3 regions of the Bradyrhizobium sp. WBAH42 genome follow, and region 2 is predicted to be linked to each of the others. Evidence: predicted binding sites of a transcription regulator. Region 2 holds the regulator's gene; each other region holds the start of a gene.
What was found. Region 2 encodes PhoB, which activates phosphate uptake and scavenging genes when phosphate is short. Its sites were predicted from a motif close to TGTCATNNANCTGTCAT; they were not measured.
Positions count from the first base shown of each region.

Region 1: the regulator PhoB is predicted to act here: its motif matches at 3,029-3,045, upstream of DCG74_RS30335 (UDP-2,3-diacylglucosamine diphosphatase).
Region 3: the regulator PhoB is predicted to act here: its motif matches at 1,760-1,776, upstream of ugpB (sn-glycerol-3-phosphate ABC transporter substrate-binding protein UgpB).

Region 1 is NZ_CP036533.1:6,414,564-6,420,848, reverse strand. It holds gene DCG74_RS30345 (PAS domain-containing sensor histidine kinase) at 1-1,602, opposite strand, end outside; gene thiD (bifunctional hydroxymethylpyrimidine kinase/phosphomethylpyrimidine kinase) at 1,955-2,755, shown strand; gene DCG74_RS30335 (UDP-2,3-diacylglucosamine diphosphatase) at 3,069-3,881, shown strand; gene DCG74_RS30330 (glycosyltransferase family 1 protein) at 3,881-4,924, shown strand; gene DCG74_RS30325 (threonine/serine dehydratase) at 5,082-6,065, shown strand.
Region 2 is NZ_CP036533.1:1,506,265-1,512,549, forward strand. It holds gene pstA (phosphate ABC transporter permease PstA) at 1-816, shown strand, start outside; gene pstB (phosphate ABC transporter ATP-binding protein PstB) at 813-1,634, shown strand; gene phoU (phosphate signaling complex protein PhoU) at 1,646-2,362, shown strand; gene phoB (phosphate regulon transcriptional regulator PhoB) at 2,377-3,084, shown strand; gene DCG74_RS07030 (GcrA family cell cycle regulator) at 3,356-3,868, opposite strand; gene DCG74_RS07035 (aspartate aminotransferase family protein) at 4,329-5,537, shown strand; gene argF (ornithine carbamoyltransferase) at 5,537-6,285, shown strand, end outside.
Region 3 is NZ_CP036533.1:931,977-938,261, reverse strand. It holds gene ugpA (sn-glycerol-3-phosphate ABC transporter permease UgpA) at 1-341, opposite strand, end outside; gene ugpB (sn-glycerol-3-phosphate ABC transporter substrate-binding protein UgpB) at 390-1,706, opposite strand; gene DCG74_RS04415 (CaiB/BaiF CoA-transferase family protein) at 1,925-3,130, opposite strand; gene DCG74_RS04410 (organic hydroperoxide resistance protein) at 3,309-3,734, opposite strand; gene DCG74_RS04405 (MarR family winged helix-turn-helix transcriptional regulator) at 3,890-4,348, shown strand; partial or broken gene DCG74_RS04400 (GIY-YIG nuclease family protein) at 4,352-4,587, opposite strand; tRNA gene DCG74_RS04395 (tRNA-Ala) at 4,746-4,821, opposite strand; gene DCG74_RS04390 (TIGR02300 family protein) at 4,917-5,324, opposite strand; gene aroA (3-phosphoshikimate 1-carboxyvinyltransferase) at 5,483-6,285, shown strand, end outside.

The sequences.
Region 1 (6,285 bases), 3.4 Mb from region 2:
GCGAATGACGGAGGAGCGGACGAACGGATCGTCCTCGACGATCAGGATCGTCTCGTAGCCTCGCGGCGCCGTGTCCTCGCCGTCGGGAAGATCGGCCTGCGACCCGCCGGTGTTCGCGCGCGGCAGGTAGATCCGGACCGTGGTTCCAAGACCTGCCTCGCTGTAGATCGAGACATGGCCGCCCGATTGCTTGGCAAAGCCATAGACCATGCTGAGGCCGAGGCCCGAACCCTTGCCGACCTCCTTGGTGGTGAAGAACGGCTCGAAAGCGCGTGCGGTGATCTCGGGCGTCATGCCTTCGCCGTCATCGGTGACCGAGATCAGGGCGTAGCTGCCGGGCGCGACCTCCGGGTGAAGGGCGCGATCATCGTCGATCGTGACCAGCTCAGTGGCCAGCGTGAGGTGGCCTCCCGATGGCATGGCATCCTGCGCATTGAGCGCAAGATTCAGCACGGCGGATTCGAGCTGGGCGCGGTCGGCAAAGGCCAGGACCGTGCCGGGCCCGGAGCTCGTCCTGATCTCGATGTCTTCGCGCAAGGTGCGCTTGAGCAGCTTGAACATGGAATCGAGCAGGCTGCGGCAATCGATCGTCTGAGGCCGCAGCAATTGGCGGCGGCTGAAGGCGAGCAGGCGCTGCGTCAGCTCGGCGCCCTGTTCGCCCGATTGGCAGATGTCCTCGGCAAAGCGCTTGAGGTCCGGCCTCGCCTTGAGCTGCTCGCTCAGGTGCTCGGCATTGCCGATGATGACGGTCAGCAGATTGTTGAAGTCGTGCGCGATGCCGCCGGAGAGCTGGCCGACCATCTCCATCTTCTGCGCCTGCTGGAGCTGCTGCTCGGTCAGCTTGCGCCCGGTGAGGTCGTGGACGATGCCGACGAAGATCAATTCGCCGTCCTGCCGCGCCTGGCCGACCGAGAGGTCCATCGCAAACGTCGTGCCGTCCTTGCGCAGGCCGATGGCCTCGCCGCCTATCGCGAAATGCCGCGCCGCATCCGCCTCGGGCATCAGCATGCCGACGTTGCGGTTCATCACCTCGTCGGCGCGGTAGCCGAACAAGCGCTCGCAGGCCGGATTGAACAGCAGGATGCGGTCCTGCGCATCGAACAGGATGACGCCGTCGACGGCGGTCTCGACGATCGCGGTGAGGCGCGCCACGCTCTCGCGCATCGCGCGCTGGGCATCGCGGACCTGCTGCAGCAGCAGCGCGGCGTCACGGCTCTTGATTTCCTCCTCCTCGAGCGCGGCCTGGACCTGTCGCAGCTCGAACGGCGAGGGGATTGTCAGGATCTTCGGCAGCAACGGCCAGAGTGCGGCGGCGGTGAAGACCGAGGCGACCGCGGTGGCGGCCTTGACCATGCCCTCGATGCCGTAGACCGGAACCCAGAGCGTGTAGATCGACAGCACGTGAGTCAGGCCGCAGGCCATGATGAAGATCGCGAACGCCCAGAAGACCCAGCCGAACTTGAGGTCGCGCCGCTTGGTGACGAGGATGGCGAGGGCGAACGGGATCGAGAAATAGGCGGCGGCAATGCAGGCGTCGGAAACGACGTGAAGCCAGATCAGCTCAGGCTCCCACAACAGGCAGATGCCGTGCGGCGACAGCATGGACGAGTCGAGGAGACGTTCGAAGAAGGCCCACATCATTCCACCCCAAGAGTCTTTTCAGATGGCTTGCGGGCCGGGCGACCTGCAAGATCGGGTCGTCGGACGGTTCCACCACCTGACGTCTCGCCTGACCGGCGAAGCACGTTAAGGTACACAACTATACCAAGGGTCCGGCGCCGTTGCATTTTCAAGCCCGCATCATTGCGGGCCTTTGACCGCGCCGTGTCCGACTGATTCGCAAGGCGCAATTGATTCGCGAATCACGCTCGGCGGCGATTCGGCGCGCTTGCTGGCGTTCCGCGGTCGCGCTAGGACAGGCCATGGCGGCGTCCTCAAGCACATGTCCCCCGCGATGACGACCCCGGTCGCACTCACCATCGCCGGTTCCGATTCGAGCGGCGGCGCCGGCATCCAGGCGGACCTGAAGACCTTTGCCGCGCTCGGCGTCTACGGCGCCTCCGTGATCACGGCGCTAACGGCGCAGAACACGCGCGGCGTGACCGGCATTCACGCGGTGCCGGCCGGGTTCGTCACCGAGCAGATCGACGCGGTGTTCTCCGACCTCGACATCGGTGCGGTGAAGATCGGCATGGTGGCCCAGGCCGCCAGCATCGACGCCATCGCGGCCGCGCTGTCGCGCTGGGCACCGCGGCACGTCGTGCTCGATCCCGTCATGGTGGCGACCTCCGGCGATCGCCTGCTCGCCGCTGAAGCCGTCGACGCCCTGCGCACCAGGCTGATGCGGCTGGCTGCCGTGATCACGCCGAACCTGCCGGAGGCCGCGGCCCTGCTCGATGAGCCGGTGGCGGCGAGCGAGGCCGAGATCGAAAGCCAGGGACGCCGCCTGCTGGCGCTGGGCTGCCGCGCCGTCCTGATCAAGGGCGGGCACGGAGAGGGTGCCGAGAGCACCGACTATCTCGTCACTGCCGCGACCACGATCGCGCTCGCCGCGCCGCGCGTGGCCACCCGCAACACCCACGGCACCGGCTGCTCGCTGTCCTCCGCCATCGCGGCGGGGCTGGCCAAGGGCGAGGACCTCGAGGCCGCCGTGCGCAACGCCAAGGCATGGATCAGCGCCGCGATCGCCGCCGCCGACCGCTTCAGCGTCGGCCACGGCCACGGGCCGATCCATCATTTCCACAAGTTCTACTGAGGCGGGCTTGCTTCGCCTCTCCCGCTTGCGCTTGCGGGAGAGGTCGCGCCGAGGGCCTTTCTCCTCTTGGGGATTGTCCCATTACGGAAGCACCCTCTCCCCAGCCCTTCCCCGCAAGTGGGGAGGGAGCGCACCTACCTGGCTTCCGGCCGGGATCTGATCTCCAGAGCCCCCTGCGGCGCGATGTCGCCTGATTGTCGCATGCGACTGATATTCGCGGGGAGGGCGAGGCAAGGCGTGATTCGTATTTCAAGGTGCCTCGAGGGTTCAATCGGTCATCCCCCTGTCACGGGACATTGTTACAGGCTGGCGCATGGGAAGTTACGATGTGAGTGACGAGAGCCCGGAGCGGCGCTTTCGCACGTTGTTCATCTCCGACGTCCATCTCGGAGCCCGCGGTTCTCAAGCCGATCTTCTGCTCGACTTCCTGCGCTACCATGATGCCGACACGATCTATCTCGTCGGCGACATCGTCGACGGCTGGGCGCTGAAATCGAGCTGGCACTGGCCGCAATCGCATAACGACCTCGTCCAGAAGCTTTTGCGCAAGGCGCGCAAGGGCGCCAAGGTCATCTACATTCCCGGCAATCACGACGAGTTCCTGCGCAACTATTACGGCACGCATTTCGGCGGCATCGACGTGGTCGAGAACACGGTTCACACCGGCGTCGACGGCAAGCGCTATCTCGTCATTCACGGCGACATCTTCGATCTCGTGGTGCAGAACGCGCGCTGGCTCGCCCATCTCGGCGACAAGGCCTACGACTTCGCGATCCAGATGAATCGCTTCGTCAACTTCTTTCGCCGCCTGTTCGGCGTGCCTTATTGGTCGCTGTCGCAATGGGCCAAGCAGAAGGTCAAGAACGCCGTCAACTATATCGGCGCGTTCGAGCAGGCGCTCGCCGCCGAGGCACGGCGTCACGAGGCCGACGGCGTGATCTGCGGCCACATCCACTACGCCGTGATCCGCGACGAGGCCGGCATCCGCTACATGAATTGCGGCGACTGGGTGGAGAGCTGCACCGCCCTGGTCGAGCATGACGACGGCCATTTCGAGATCATCACCTGGGCGGATCAGTTGCAGAAGCCCGCGCAGGTGCCACAGGTCGCGGCAAGGGCGGCCTGATGCGCATCCTGGTCGCGACCGACGCCTGGCACCCGCAAGTCAACGGTGTGGTTCGGACGCTGACCAAGCTCGCTGACGCTGCCAAAGAGCTCGGCGTCGAGTTCACGTTCCTGACGCCTCAATCGTTCCGCACCTTCGCCATGCCGAGCTATCGCGACGTGCGCCTCGCCATGCCGCGCCCGGCCCGGATCGCAAGGCTGATCGAGGAGGCGCGGCCCGACAGCATCCACATCGCGACCGAAGGGCCGATCGGCTTGATGGTCCGGCGCTATTGCCGTCAGCGCAAGCTGCCGTTCACAACCAGCTTCCACACCCGTTTCCCCGAATATGTCCGCGCCCGCGTGCCGGTCCCGGGCTCGCTGATCTGGCGGGCGCTGCGCCGTTTCCATGCGCCCAGCCGCGCGGTGATGGCGGCGACGCCGGCGCTCGCCCGCGAACTGACCGAGCGCGGCTTCGACAATGTCGTGCTGTGGCCGCGCGGTGTCGACACCGGCCTGTTCCACCCCCGCGCAGTCGATCTCTGTCTGCCGGCGCCGGTGTTCCTGTCGGTCGGCCGCGTCGCGGTGGAGAAGAATCTCGAGGCCTTCCTCGACCTCGACCTGCCCGGCACCAAGGTGATTGTCGGCGACGGCCCGGCGCGCGCCGCGCTCGAAGAGGCCTATCCCGATGCGATCTTCCTCGGCGAGAAGCACGGCGAGGAACTGGCCGATATCTATGCCGCCGCCGACGTGTTCGTGTTCCCGAGCAAGACCGACACCTTCGGCCTGGTGCTGCTGGAGGCGCTGGCGAGTGGTCTGCCGGTCGCGGCTTTCCCGGTGAAGGGACCCCGCGACGTGATAGGCGATGCGCCGGTCGGCGCGCTTGATCACGATCTGCGCAGCGCCTGCTTCGCCGCGCTCGACATCTCCCGGCAGGATTGCGTCGCGTTTGCCGCCAAGTACACTTGGGAAGCCTCGGCGCGGGTCTTCATCGACAGCATTTTGGCGGTCGGGGCGGTATTGCCCGGCAGGGCCGGCGCGGAACAGCCGCGGTTCGTGGCCTAGAGCGATCTCGATCCGATGGATCGAAATGGCTCTAGATTCTTGTTTTGACGCGTTTTCTTCACGCGAACCGGTAGCCACTTCGCCTAAAACGCTGTGGGGGAAATCATCGCGCGGAGGTGTCTTGCCCGGGCCTGATCGGCCGCGATAACATTCCGCCATGACCGAACAGCTCCTTCCGGTCGGCCCTGCCGACATCGACGCCGCGGCGCGCGTGATCGCGCCTTACGCCATCCGCACCCCGCTGTTGTCCTTCCCCGTGCTCAACGAGCGCGTCGGTGCCAAGGTGTTTCTGAAACCGGAGATGCTCCAGCGCACCGGCTCGTTCAAGTTCCGCGGTGCCTTCAACAAGGTGTTCTCGATCCCGCAGGACAAGCGCGCCGGCGGGGTCGTCGCGTTCTCCTCCGGCAACCACGCGCAGGGCGTGGCGGCGGCGGCAAAGATCCTCGACATGCAGGCGACCATCGTGATGCCGGCGGATGCCCCGCTGTCGAAGCGCGAGCGCACCAAATCCTACGGCGCCGAAGTCGTGCTGTACGACCGCGACAAGGACGACCGCGAGGCGATCTCGCGCGGCATCGCCGAGAAGCGTGACGCGACGCTGGTCAAACCCTACGACGATCCCTTCGTGATCGCAGGGCAGGGCACCGCCGGCCGCGAGATTGCCGAGGACATGGCAACGCTCGGCCTCAGCCCCGACATCGTGGTGGCGCCGGCCTCCGGCGGCGGCCTGATCGCGGGCGTTGCCACGGCCGTGAAGGCGCGCTATCCGCAAGCCGAGATCGTGGTCGCCGAGCCTGAGGCCTTCGACGACCACGGCATCTCCCTGACCGCCGGCCATCGCGAGCCGCATCCGCCGGCTGGCCGCACCATCTGCGATGCGCTGATGGCGCTGATGCCGGGCGAGATGACGTTTGCGATCAACAGCAAGCTGCTCGCGCGCGGCGTCACGGCTTCCGATGCCGAAGTCGGCGCGGCCGTCGCCTTCGCCTATCGCGAGCTGAAGCTCGTGGTGGAGCCCGGCGGCGCGGTGGGTCTTGCCGCGCTGCTCGCCGGACGCCTGGACGTGACGGGGAGGAACGTCGTCATCGTGCTGTCAGGCGGCAATGTCGACGCGGACCTGTTCGCCGAGCTGGTGGCCTGATCGCCTCCTCCTCACGGCGCATCCCGGAATTAGAGGAACTAATATGAAGAAGGGGCAGAGCGTCGCCGCTCTGCCCCTTCTGTGTTTCTGTCGATCTTGAGGATCGAACTTTCCGCTTGCTCAGTGCAACCTCTCCCGCTTGCGGGAGAGGTCGGCACGCAGTGCCGGGTGAGGGCTTCTTCCTCTTGGGGATTGTCCCGTTGTGGTGAGACCCTCTCCC
Region 2 (6,285 bases):
TGGGACATCGTCATTCGCGGACTCTGCATCGCAGCCGCTGCGTTCGGCGTCACCTGGCTCGCGCTGATCCTGATGACGTTGCTCTACAACGGCCTGGCCGGGCTCAACCTCCAGGTCTTCACCGAGAACACGCCGCCGCCCGGATCGAACGAAGGCGGTCTGCTCAACGCCATCGTCGGCTCACTGATCATGACCGTGATCGGCGTCGGCATCGGCGCGCCGCTCGGCCTGTTCGCCGGCACCTATCTTGCCGAATACGGCCGCAACGACAAGCTGACCTCGGTGATCCGTTTCATCAACGACATTCTCCTGTCGGCGCCCTCGATCATCATCGGCCTGTTCATCTACGGGGCGGTGGTGGTGCCGATGCGCGGCTTCTCGGCGATCGCGGGCAGCCTCGCGCTCGCCGTCATCGTGATCCCGGTCGTCGTGCGCACCACCGAGGACATGCTGCTGCTGGTGCCGAATCCGCTGCGCGAGGCGGCCTCTGCGCTCGGTCTGCCGCGCTCGCTGGTGATCAAGCGCATCGCCTATCGTGCCGCGCGTTCCGGCCTCATCACCGGCGTGCTGCTGGCGACCGCCCGCGTCGCGGGCGAGACCGCACCGCTGTTGTTCACGGCGCTGTCGAACCAGTTCTTCAGCCTCGGCCTGAACAAGACGATGGCGAACCTACCTGTCACCATCAACAACTTCGTGCAGAGCCCCTACGAATATTGGAAGCAACTCGCCTGGAGCGGCGCGCTGCTCATCACCCTGACCGTGCTTGCCCTGAACATTGGCGCGCGCATCCTTGGCGCCGAGAGGACTGCAAAATGAGTGAAATGTCTGTTTCCGTCAGCGCGCCGACCGTTCATCCCGGCTCGCAGCCGCTGCCCGAGGCGCCCGCCAAGGTCACCGCGCGCAACCTGAATTTCTACTACGGTGAGCACCACGCGCTGAAGAACATCAATCTGACGCTCGGCACCAACCGCGTCACGGCGTTCATCGGCCCGTCGGGCTGCGGCAAGTCGACCCTGCTGCGCATCTTCAACCGGATGTACGACCTCTATCCGGGCCAGCGCGCCACCGGCCAGCTGCTGCTCGACCAGACCAACATCCTCGACGCCAAGCTGGACCTCAACCTGTTGCGGGCCCGGGTCGGCATGGTGTTCCAGAAGCCGACGCCGTTCCCGATGACGATCTACGAGAACATCGCCTTCGGCATTCGTCTGTACGAGAAGATCTCGAAGTCGGAGATGGACGACCGCGTTGAGAAGGCTCTGCGCGGCGGCGCGCTGTGGAACGAGGTCAAGGACAAGCTCAATGCCTCCGGCCTGTCGCTCTCCGGCGGCCAGCAGCAGCGCCTCTGCATCGCCCGCACCGTCGCGGTGCGGCCCGAGGTGATCCTGTTCGACGAGCCCTGCTCGGCGCTCGACCCGATCTCGACCGCCAAGGTCGAGGAACTGATCCAGGAATTGTCCGAGAACTACACGATCGCGATCGTCACCCACAACATGCAGCAGGCGGCGCGCGTCTCCGACAAGACCGCCTTCATGTATCTCGGCGAGCTGATCGAGTTCGACGACACCAGCAAGATCTTCACGTCGCCGAGCGATCGGCGCACGCAGGATTACATCACCGGCCGGTTCGGCTGAGGAGACGGAATATGGGTTCTGAACATACCGTAAAGGCCTTTGACAGCGACCTTCAGGAGCTCACTCGCCTGGTCGCCGAGATGGGCGGCATCGCCGAGCGCATGATCGTCGATTCCGTCGACGCGCTGATCCGCCGCGACGTGGCACTCGGCCAGCGCGTCGTCACCACCGACGCCGATCTCGACGCGCTGCAGAAGCGCATCGAGGAGCGCGCCGTGCTCACCATCGCCCGCCGCCAGCCGATGGCCGTCGACCTGCGCGAGATCGTCGGCGCCATGCGCGTTGCGACCGATCTCGAGCGCATCGGCGATCTTGCCAAGAACATGGGCAAGCGCGTCGCGGCGCTGGAGACGGATTTCCATCCGCTCAAGCTGTTCCGCGGCCTGGAGCACATGACCGACCTCGTGCAGCAGCAGGTCAAGAGCGTGCTCGACGCCTATGCCGCGCACGATCTGCCGGCGGCGATGGCGGTGTGGAAGGGCGACGAGGAGGTCGACGCCATCTGCACCTCGCTGTTCCGCGAGCTCCTCACCTACATGATGGAGGATCCGCGCAATATCTCGTTCTGCATCCACCTGATGTTCTGTGCCAAGAACATCGAGCGGATCGGCGACCATGCCACCAACATCGCCGAGACCGTGTTCTACATGATCGAGGGCCAGGCGATCACCGACAAGCGGCCGAAGGGCGACATGACGACCTTCGCCACGACGGTGCCGAATACCTAAGGAGCGACGACAACATGGGCGCACGCATTATGGTGGTAGAGGACGAGGAAGCTCTCACCGAGCTTCTCCGCTACAACCTCGAAGGCGACGGCTATGACGTCGAGACGGTGATGCGCGGCGACGACGCCGACACCCGCCTCAAGGAGCACATTCCCGATCTGATCGTGCTCGACTGGATGCTGCCGGGCCTGTCGGGCATCGAGCTGTGCCGGCGGCTTCGGACCCGTCCCGAGACCAAGCAGCTGCCGATCATCATGCTCACCGCGCGCGGCGAGGAGAGCGAGCGGGTACGGGGCCTCGCAACCGGCGCCGACGATTACATCGTCAAGCCGTTCTCGGTGCCGGAGCTGCTCGCGCGCGTGAAGGGTCTGCTCAGGCGCGCCAGCCCCGAGCGGCTCGCCACCGTGCTCGCCTATGGCGACATCGAGCTCGACCGCGACAAGCGCCGCGTGGCGCGCTCGGGTCGGCCGATCGATCTCGGCCCGACCGAATATCGCCTGCTGGAGTTCTTCCTGGAGCATCCCGGCCGCGTGTTCTCGCGCGAGCAGCTGCTCGATAGCGTCTGGGGCCGCGACATCTATATCGATGAGCGTACCGTCGACGTCCATATCGGCCGCCTGCGCAAGCTGCTCAATCTCGGCCGCGAGCAGGACCCGATCCGCACCGTCCGCGGCGCCGGCTACGCGCTGGATGATCGCTTCGCGAAGGCCGAGCAGACGTAAGATCTGCGAGCTGTTGGTGTGGTGAGCTGCGGCTACACCCTCAACCGTCATCCCGGGGCGCGCGCAGCGCGAGCCCGGGATCTCAGCGCGAGCGCTTGCGCTCGTCGCGATCAACCACGGGACGTGGTTTGACGATGACTCGGCGTGACCATCTCGCGCAACGATCGCGCCCTGTGGTTATGGATCCCCGCCTTCGCGGGGATGACACTGAGTAGGTGGCGCCGTCATCGTGTGACGGCTGTAATCTCGGCGATCAACTAATTCCGCAAGCTCAGCGCGTGCTCGGCTTCGCCGGTGCGCGACGGCGGTCCGCTGCGGGCTGATAGGCCACGCGCGAATGCTGGGCGCAGTAGGGCAGGCCCGAGAGCGCCTTGCCGCCGCAGAAGAAGAAATCCGGGCTCGATGGATCGCCGACCGGCCAGTGGCACGTCGCCTCGTTCAATTCCAGCAGCGACAGGCGCTGGCTCATCGGCACCACGTTGTCGTAGGTGACCGGCTCGGCTTCCACCTCGACCTCGAAGGCCTGCGCCAGCGCGGTGTTGCCGCGCGCAACGGGTCGCGTCACGCGCATCATGTGCTGCGCGGGCCGTGCCTTGCGCGGCCGCGGCGCTGCCGATGAAGGGCTCTTGGCGCGGCCGGACAGGCCGAGCCGGTGCACCTTGCCGATCACGGCATTGCGGGTCACATTGCCGAGCTCCGCCGCGATCTGGCTGGCCGAAAGTCCGGCCTCCCAGAGCTTCTTCAGCTGCTCGACGCGATCATCGGACCAGGTCAAAACCGTCATTGCACCCTTTCCCTCGCAGCGCGCCTGCCATCCTGGAGCCTTCGCCGCGATTGCCTAAAGCCTTGAAAAACCCGTGCCGCCAGAATCCCTTAAGGCTCGCCGGGCGCGCTCAAGACGCCCGAACGTTTACGCCGGTACATGAGGACTTTTGGGATCAGAACTGCTGCACGAGATGTCGTATCTGACAGTCCAAACGCTACAATATGGCGTGACTCCCGCGCAAGAGTCCGCCGACTCGCTTCCACATGTTCCGTGGTGAAAAACCCGCAAAATCGGCACCGCAAGACTACGGATTCAGCGTTTCGCGAGGCTTTCCGGGCGGCATTGACACCCGTCTTTCCAGGCATAAGATAGTGCCACGTGCCGCCCTTAAAAGGCGGCACGTTTCGTTTTCCGGGGCCGGTCAATGGTGCGTTGCGCAATGCGTGCCTCACACCGTCCGCAACATTCAAGTGACGTCATGACTAACAGCGCCGCGCCGCATTTGCTCCCCGTTTTCGCCAGGGCCGACCTCGGTTTCGAGCGCGGCGAAGGCTGCTGGCTGATCGCGGCCAATGGCGATCGCTATCTCGATTTCACCTCGGGCGTGGCGGTGAATGCGCTCGGCCACGTTCATCCCGCGCTGGTCAAGGCGTTGCAGGAGCAGGCGACGAAGCTCTGGCACATGTCGAACCTGTTCCAGAGCCCCGATGGCGAGAAGCTCGCAAGCCGCCTCTGCAATGAGAGCTTCGCGGACTTCGTGTTCTTCTGCAATTCCGGCGCCGAGGCGCTGGAAGGTGTGGTCAAGCTCGTCCGCCATCATCACTTCTCCAAGGGCCATCCGGAGCGTTATCGCATCATCACCTTCGAAGGCGCCTTCCATGGCCGCACGCTGGCGACGCTCGCCGCCACCGGGTCTGCGAAATATCTCGAGGGCTTCGGTCCGCCGATGGACGGCTTCGATCAGGTGCCGCACGGCGACCTCGACGCCGTGAAGAAGGCGATCGGCCCGCACACCGCCGGCATTCTCATCGAGCCGATCCAGGGCGAGGGTGGCGTTCGTGCTGCACCTCCGGCCTTCCTGAAGGCGCTGCGCGAGCTCTGCAACGAGCGCGGCCTGTTGCTCGCCTTCGACGAGGTGCAGACCGGCATGGGCCGCACCGGCGAGCTCTTTGCCTACAAGCGCACCGGCGTCACACCGGACGTGATGTCGCTCGCCAAGGCGCTCGGCGGCGGCTTCCCGATCGGCGCGGTGCTGGCGACCGCTGATGCGGCCGCCGGCATGGGGCCCGGCTCGCACGGCTCCACCTTCGGCGGCAATCCGCTCGCGATCTCGGCTGCCAACGCCGTGCTCGACGTCATGCTCAAGCCCGGCTTCTTCGACCGCGTGCAGAAGATGTCGCTGCTGCTCAAGCAGAAGCTCGCCTCCGTGATCGATCGTCACCCCGATGTCGTCAGCGAGGTGCGCGGCGAGGGCCTCCTGATCGGCATCAAGGCCGTGGTGCCCTCGGGCGATCTCGTCGCGGCGCTGCGCGCCGAAAAGCTGCTCACCGTCGGGGCCGGCGACAATGTCGTGCGCTTCCTGCCGCCCTTGATCGTCACCGAAGCGGAGATCGAGGACAGCGTCGGCCGGCTCGAACGCGCCTGCACGGCGATCTCCTCCAGTCAGACCAAGCGGGCGGCAAGCTGATGAGCACGACGCCCAACAAAGCTCCAAAGCACTTCCTGGACATCAACGAGCTGCCGCTGTCGGAGCTCAAGAGCATGCTCGCCGCCTCTTCCGCCATGAAGGCGAAGCAGAAGGCGCAGCAGCCGGTCAGGCCGCTCGAAGGCAAGACGCTGGCGATGATCTTCGAGCGTCCCTCCACCCGCACCCGCGTCTCGTTCGACGTCGGCATGCGCCAGCTCGGCGGCGAGGCGATCATGCTCACCGGCGCCGAGATGCAGCTCGGACGCGGCGAGACCATCGCCGACACCGCGCGGGTGCTGTCGCGCTATGTCGACGCCATCATGATCCGCATCCTCAATCACGATGCGCTGCTGGAGCTTGCGGCCAACGCCACGGTGCCCGTCATCAACGGCCTGACGCGGCGTTCGCATCCCTGCCAGGTGATGGCCGACCTCATGACCTATGAGGAGCATCGCGGCCCGATCGAGGGCAAGACGGTGGCCTGGACCGGCGACGACAACAACGTGCTGGCGTCCTGGGCCCATGCCGCCGAGCGCTTCAAATTCCAGCTCAATGTCGCAACGCCGCCGGAGCTCGCACCGAAAAAGGTCATGCGGGACTGGATCAAGGCGACGGGCGCGCCGATCGTGCTCGGCACCGATCCCGAGGCCGCGGTGCGCGGCGCCGATTGCGTCGTCACCGACACCTGGGTGTCGATGGGCGACAAGGAGGGCGAGCACCGTCACAACGTGCTCAAGCCCTACCAGGT
Region 3 (6,285 bases), 570 kb from region 2:
TAGGGCCAGATCAGCAGCGTGCGGTAGAGCGTCACACCGCGCAGCGGCTTGTCCGCCATCACGGCGAGCAGCAGCGCGAACGACAGCGACGACACCGCGATCGCGAACGAGAAGAAGAAGGTGCGCAGGATCGCCTCGAAATAGGCGCGCTCCCTGAACAGCTCGAGATAATTGTCGAACCAGACGAAGCTGGTCGACAGGCCGAAGGCGTCCTGGAGCAGGAAGGACTGGATCACCGCCTGCAAGGCCGGCCAGTAGAAGAAAATCAGGACGATCGCGAGCTGCGGCGCAACCAGCGCATAGGGCAACAGCTTCGACTGGAAAATGGCTTGCTTTTGCATGATGCCCCAGAGAAGCGGCAGGCCGGTGACGGCCTGCCGCTGGTCGCCTTACTTCACGGCGGTCTTTTCGAACTGGCGCAGCATGGTGTTGCCGCGCTCGACGGCGGCGTCTAGCGCCTGCTTGGCGGTCTTCTTCCCCGCCAGGGCCTGCTCGATCTCCTCCGCCCAGACGTCACGGAGCTGCACCATGTTGCCGAGGCGCAGGCCGCGCGAATTCTCGGTCGGCTCCTTGTTGGTCAGCTCGAGCAGCGGCGTCTCGAGATAGGGCTGGTCCTTGTAGAAGCCCTCGGCCTTGGCCTTCTCATAGGCCGCCTTGGTGATCGGCAGATAGCCGGAGGCCTTGTGGATGTAGACCTGGCGATCGGTGTCCGAGAGGAAGGTGAGGAACTTCGCGACGCCCTTGTAATCGTCCGCCGGCTTGCCGCCCATCACCCAGAGCGAGGCACCGCCGATGATCGAGTTCTGCGGCGCGCCCTTGGCGTCCGGATAATAGGGCATCGGCACCGCGGTGAAGGCGAACTTGGCCTGCGCCTTGACGTTGCCGAAGAACGCCGACGAGGTCAGGTAGAGCGGGCATTCGCCCGACGTGAAGCGGCCTTCGCCGGTATTGGTGCGACCGGCATAGTCGTAGGTCTTGTCCTTCTGGAGCTCGACCAGGTTTTCGAGATGCTTGACCTGGAGCGGTCCATTGAAGGAGAGCACGGTGTCGAAACCGTCGAGGCCGTTGGCCTTGGTCGACAGCGGCACGTTGTGCCAGGCGGACAGCTGCTCGAGATTGACCCAGGTGACCCAGGAGTTGGAGAAGCCGCAGGTGGCGTGGCCGGCCGCCTTCAGCTTCTTGGCGGCGTCGAACACGTCGGGCCAGGTCTTCGGGATCTCGACATTGGCCTTCTTCAGCTCGTCGAGGTTGACCCACATCACGGTCGACGACGAGTTGAAGGGGAACGACAGCATCTCGCCCTTCGAGGTCGAGTAATAGCCGGTGATCGCGGGCAGATAGGCCTTCGGATCGAACTTCTCGCCGGTCTCGGCCATCAGCTTGTAGACCGGCTTCACGGCGCCGGTGGCGGCCATCATGGTGGCGGTGCCGACCTCGAACACCTGCATGATGTGCGGCGCGTTGCCGGCGCGGAACGCGGCGATGCCGGCGTTCATCGTATCGGCGTAATTGCCCTTGTAGGTCGGGATCACCTTGTAGTCGCTCTGCGTGGCGTTGAAGTCGTTGGCGAGCTTGACGATGACGTCGTTGTTGGCGCCGGTCATCGCGTGCCACCACTGGATTTCGGTCACGGCAAGTGCCGGCGAAGCGCCGAGACCAACCGTGAGCGCGACAGCCGCCGCCGCGCCAAAATGTCGAAGAGCCATCAAGAAAACCTCCCTTGCCCGTCACTAAGAAGCGCTTGCGCTAGCAGCGCCATATGACGTTCACATGACTGTGTAAGCGGGAGAAACGAAAGCAGCAAGCGCTGCCAAATGGGAAGTCGTCAAATAGGCGAAGACGGAGCGGTCAGCCAACTCCGTTCGCGCTGCACATGCGTGCGCGCGCCGCAGTGCGGCATTGGTGGATGGGAAGGGTGAGGCCCTTAGCGCTTGCGGTCGGGACCGCAGACCGTGCCTTTTTCGACCATCGCGTCGATCTCGGCCTTGGAGTAGCCGAACCCGCCCAGCACCTCGGCCGCGTGCTGGCTGAACTTCGGCGGCACGCGGCGCAGGCTGGGCTTGCTGCGGTCGAGCCGGATCGGTGACGCCACGCCCTTGTACCAGTCCTTCTCGATGATATCGCCACGCGCGATCGTGTGCGGATTCGTCAGCGCCTGGTCGATCTTCTGCACGGGACCTGCGGGCAGGCCCGCGGCGAGCAGGCGGTTGCACAGCGGCTCGGCCTCGTGCTGGCTGAACACGGCGGCGAGCTCGGCGCGCAGCGCCTCGCGATTGGCGATGCGGTCCTTGTTGCGGGCAAAGCGCGGATCGGTGCCGAGCTCGGGCTTGCCGATCTCCTTGGCGAGCTTGCGGAAGGTGCCGTCATTGCCGACGCCGATGAAGATGTTGTCGGTCTTGGTCGGGAAGATCGCATAAGGCACGAGGTTCGGGTGCTCGTTGCCGGTGAGGCCCGGCGGCTTGCCATGCATGAAATAATTCGCGGTGTGCGGATGCATGATGGCAAGGCCGGTCTCGTACAGCGTCGTCTCCAGAAACTGGCCCTTGCCCGAACGTTGCCGCTCCGACAGCGCCATCAGGATGCCGATCGCCGCATAAAGTCCGGTGGTGATGTCGACCAGCGGCACGCCGATCCGCATCGGCCCGCTCTCGGGCGAGCCGGTCGCCGCGATCATGCCGGTCATGGCCTGGATGATGGCGTCATAGCCGGGATTGCCGCCACGCGGGCCGTCGGCGCCGAAGCCGCAGATCCGGCAATGCACGAGGCGCGGATATTTCTTGCCGAGGACGTCGTTGCCGATGCCCCATTTCTCCAGCGTGCCCGGCTTGAAATTCTCGATCAGGACGTCGGCCGTTTCCAGCATCTTCAGCAGCACGACGCGCCCGCCTTCGGAGGCGAGGTCGAGGCCGATCGAGCGCTTGTTGCGGTTGATGCCGACGAAATAGGCCGCATCCTCCTCGTGGAACGGAGGGCCCCATTCGCGCACCTCGTCGCCCGCGGGCGGCTCGACCTTGATCACGTCGGCGCCATGGTCGGCGAGGATCTGGGTGCAGTAAGGACCGCCGAGCACACGCGTGAGATCGATGACGCGCAGTCCGCTCATGGCACCCGTTGCGGCTTCAGAACTCATGCCTTCGCTTCTCCTGTGTCGACGTTCGAGCACAGGCCTAGCGAGGTTTGTTTGCGCCAGCAATGGGCCCTCGCGTAGGGCCGCATGCGCGGCTGCGCTGCCATGCCGCGGCGTGGCAAATTCAGTCGGAAGCGGCCGGCCCGAGGGGGATCCCGGGCCAGCCAATCCGCGCTGCCGATCAGACGACCGTCAGGCGAACGTCGACATTGCCGCGCGTGGCATTGGAGTACGGGCACACCTGGTGCGCCTTGGCGACCAGCGCCTCGGCCTCCGCGCGGGCAAGGCCCGGCAGCGAGACGGCAAGATCGATGTCGAGGCCGAAGCCGCCTTCCGAGCGCGGGCCGATGCCGACGGTCGAGGTGACGGAGGCATCGGCCGGAACCTTCGGGCCGCCCTGCGAAGCCACGAACTTCATCGCGCCGATGAAGCAGGCGGCATAGCCGGCCGCGAACAGCTGCTCGGGATTGTTGCCGGCGCCGCCGCCACCGCCGAGCTCCTTCGGCGTGGTGAGCTTGACGTCGAGCGCGCCGTCGAGGGTCGCAGCATGGCCGTCGCGGCCGCCGGTGGCCTTGGCGCTGGTCTTGTAGAGGACGTTCACGGACATTTTCGTCTCCTCGGGTCTTTCCAGGTTGGGGTGTGAGCTTTATCGCAGGCAATTAGATTGCGCGCAATCTAAATCGGCGCGTCTCACATTTAATTGTTCGCAATTGAATGCGCCGCCGGCCGGGCCCAGAATGGGAGAAACGCACGAGATTCGTCATGGCCCGGAAATCAACGGCGGTCGACCCGCTTCGCCTCGACAACCAGATCTGCTTCGCGGTCTATTCCGCCACGCACGCCTTCAACCGCGTCTACAAGCCGCTGCTCGATCGGCTCGGCCTGACCTATCCGCAATATCTGGTCATGCTGGTGCTGTGGGAGCGCGACGACGTGCCGGTGAAGGACATCGGCGAGAAGCTGTTCCTGGATTCGGGCACGCTGACGCCGCTGCTCAAGCGGCTCGAGGCCGCCCATCTCGTCAAGCGCACCCGCTCGCGCGAGGACGAACGCCAGGTGCTGATCGCCCTGACGCCGCAGGGCCATGCACTGAAGGAAAAGGCGCGCGCCGTGCCGCACTCGATCCTGGCGGCATCGGACTGCTCGGTGTCGGAGCTGGTGGCGATGAAAGACGAGATCGTCGCGCTGAGGGATCGGCTGAATGCGGTGATCGGGGAGTAGGGGTTAGAGCCGCTTCTTGGCGAAGGCGCGACCGGACGCTGACTTCAAGTACTTCTCGAATGCGACGGCCTGCTTCTCGTTGCTGAATGCGACGTAAGTCTTGAGACGCCAAGGCCCGTATTTCGAGGTGTGGGGCACCTCGCCAGCATTGTGCTTTGCCAGTCTGGTTCGCAGGTCGTCGGTGATCCCGACATAAAAGTGAAGGGAATCGAGGCTCTCAGAATGTAGACGTATTTCACGGCACACTCCCCAGTCGTCGAGGGGGAGCTTACACCCGCGTTCTATCTGATGGGGCCCGGATTCGCCCTTCGGGCTGCGCCGCGGCAGCCTTCGCTCACTTCGCTACGATGGAGCGGGGCTGGCTTGCCGAGCCGTAGCTCGCGAAGCGAGCGAAGGCTGGTGGAGCCAGGCGGGATCGAACCGCCGACCTCTTGCATGCCATGCAAGCGCTCTCCCAGCTGAGCTATGGCCCCTTAACCTTAGACGGGGTGAACCTGGTCGATCACCCCGGACCGGCGAGCCTTTCCGACTCGCGCGGTGCACCCTTTTTCACAGATCAGGGCTGATCTCAAGTCTCTTCATCACCTCCGACATCACCAATGATGTCGGTCACGTCCTCATCGCCCTCTTCCTCGTCGGCAATGAAGGTCGAATCGTCGTCATCATCGTCGTCGAGGGTCTCGTCGACCTCGATATCGTCCTCCGATTCGGGCACGACGGCCTTGACCTTGCCGGTGTTCTCCTCGGCATCGGCCTCCTCGAGCGAGACCAATTCCTCGGCCTCTGCCGGCTCCGGCGCGTTGTCCTGGGCCATGTTGCGGGCCTCGGCCCCACGGGGCGCGCGCGCAGGAGCGACCGGGGCGATCGGCACCACTTCGCCGGTATAGGGCGAGATCACCGGATTCTTGTTGAGGTCATAGAACTTCTTGCCCGTGGTCGGGCAAATACGTTTGGTTCCGAGTTCGGACTTGGCCACGGCAGGAATCCTGGGAATGTCTGAAAAGCGGTGCTTCACTTGGCTAGTTGGCGGCCCGCTGTCAATAGCGCATTACGGGAGAACGACATGCCCGTGACGGGGCGCGGACCATGTGATACCTGCGCGCCAGCCCATCGGGCCTATTCAAGGACACAATCTTGACCCATTCCGACCAACCGAGGCCGCTCCAGTCTCGCGCCAGCGGTCCCCTGACCGGGAAAGTACGGGTGCCGGGCGACAAGTCGATCTCCCATCGCGCCCTGATCCTGGGCGCGCTCGCGGTCGGCGAGACCAGAATTTCGGGCCTGCTCGAGGGCGAGGACGTCCTCAACACCGCCAAATCGATGCAGGCGCTGGGTGCCAGGGTCGAGCGCACCGGCGATTTCGCCTGGAGGGTCAACGGCGTCGGGGTCGGAGGTTTCGCCCCGCCCAAGGCGCCGCTGGATTTCGGCAATTCCGGCACCGGCTGCCGGCTGGTCATGGGCGCCGTCGCCGGCTGCCCGATTTCGGCGGTGTTCGACGGCGATGCCTCGCTGCGCAGCCGTCCCATGCGCCGGATCCTCGATCCCTTGGAAAAGATGGGTGCCAAGGTCACCGCGGGCAGCGAGGGCGGGCGCCTGCCGCTGACCCTCCAGGGCGCGCGCGATCCGCTGCCGATCACCTACAAGACCCCGGTCGCCTCGGCCCAGATCAAATCGGCCGTGCTGCTGGCGGGCCTGGCTGCACCCGGCACCACCACGGTGATCGAGACCGAGGCCAGCCGCGACCACACCGAGCTGATGCTGAGGCATTTCGGTGCCGACATCACCTCGGTCCAGGAAGGCCAGCACGGCCGCCGCATCACGCTGGTCGGCCAGCCCGAGCTGCACGGCGCCAATGTCGTGGTGCCCGCCGATCCCTCGTCGGCCGCCTTCCCGATCGTCGCGGCGCTGATCGTCGAGGGCTCCGATGTCGTGCTGTC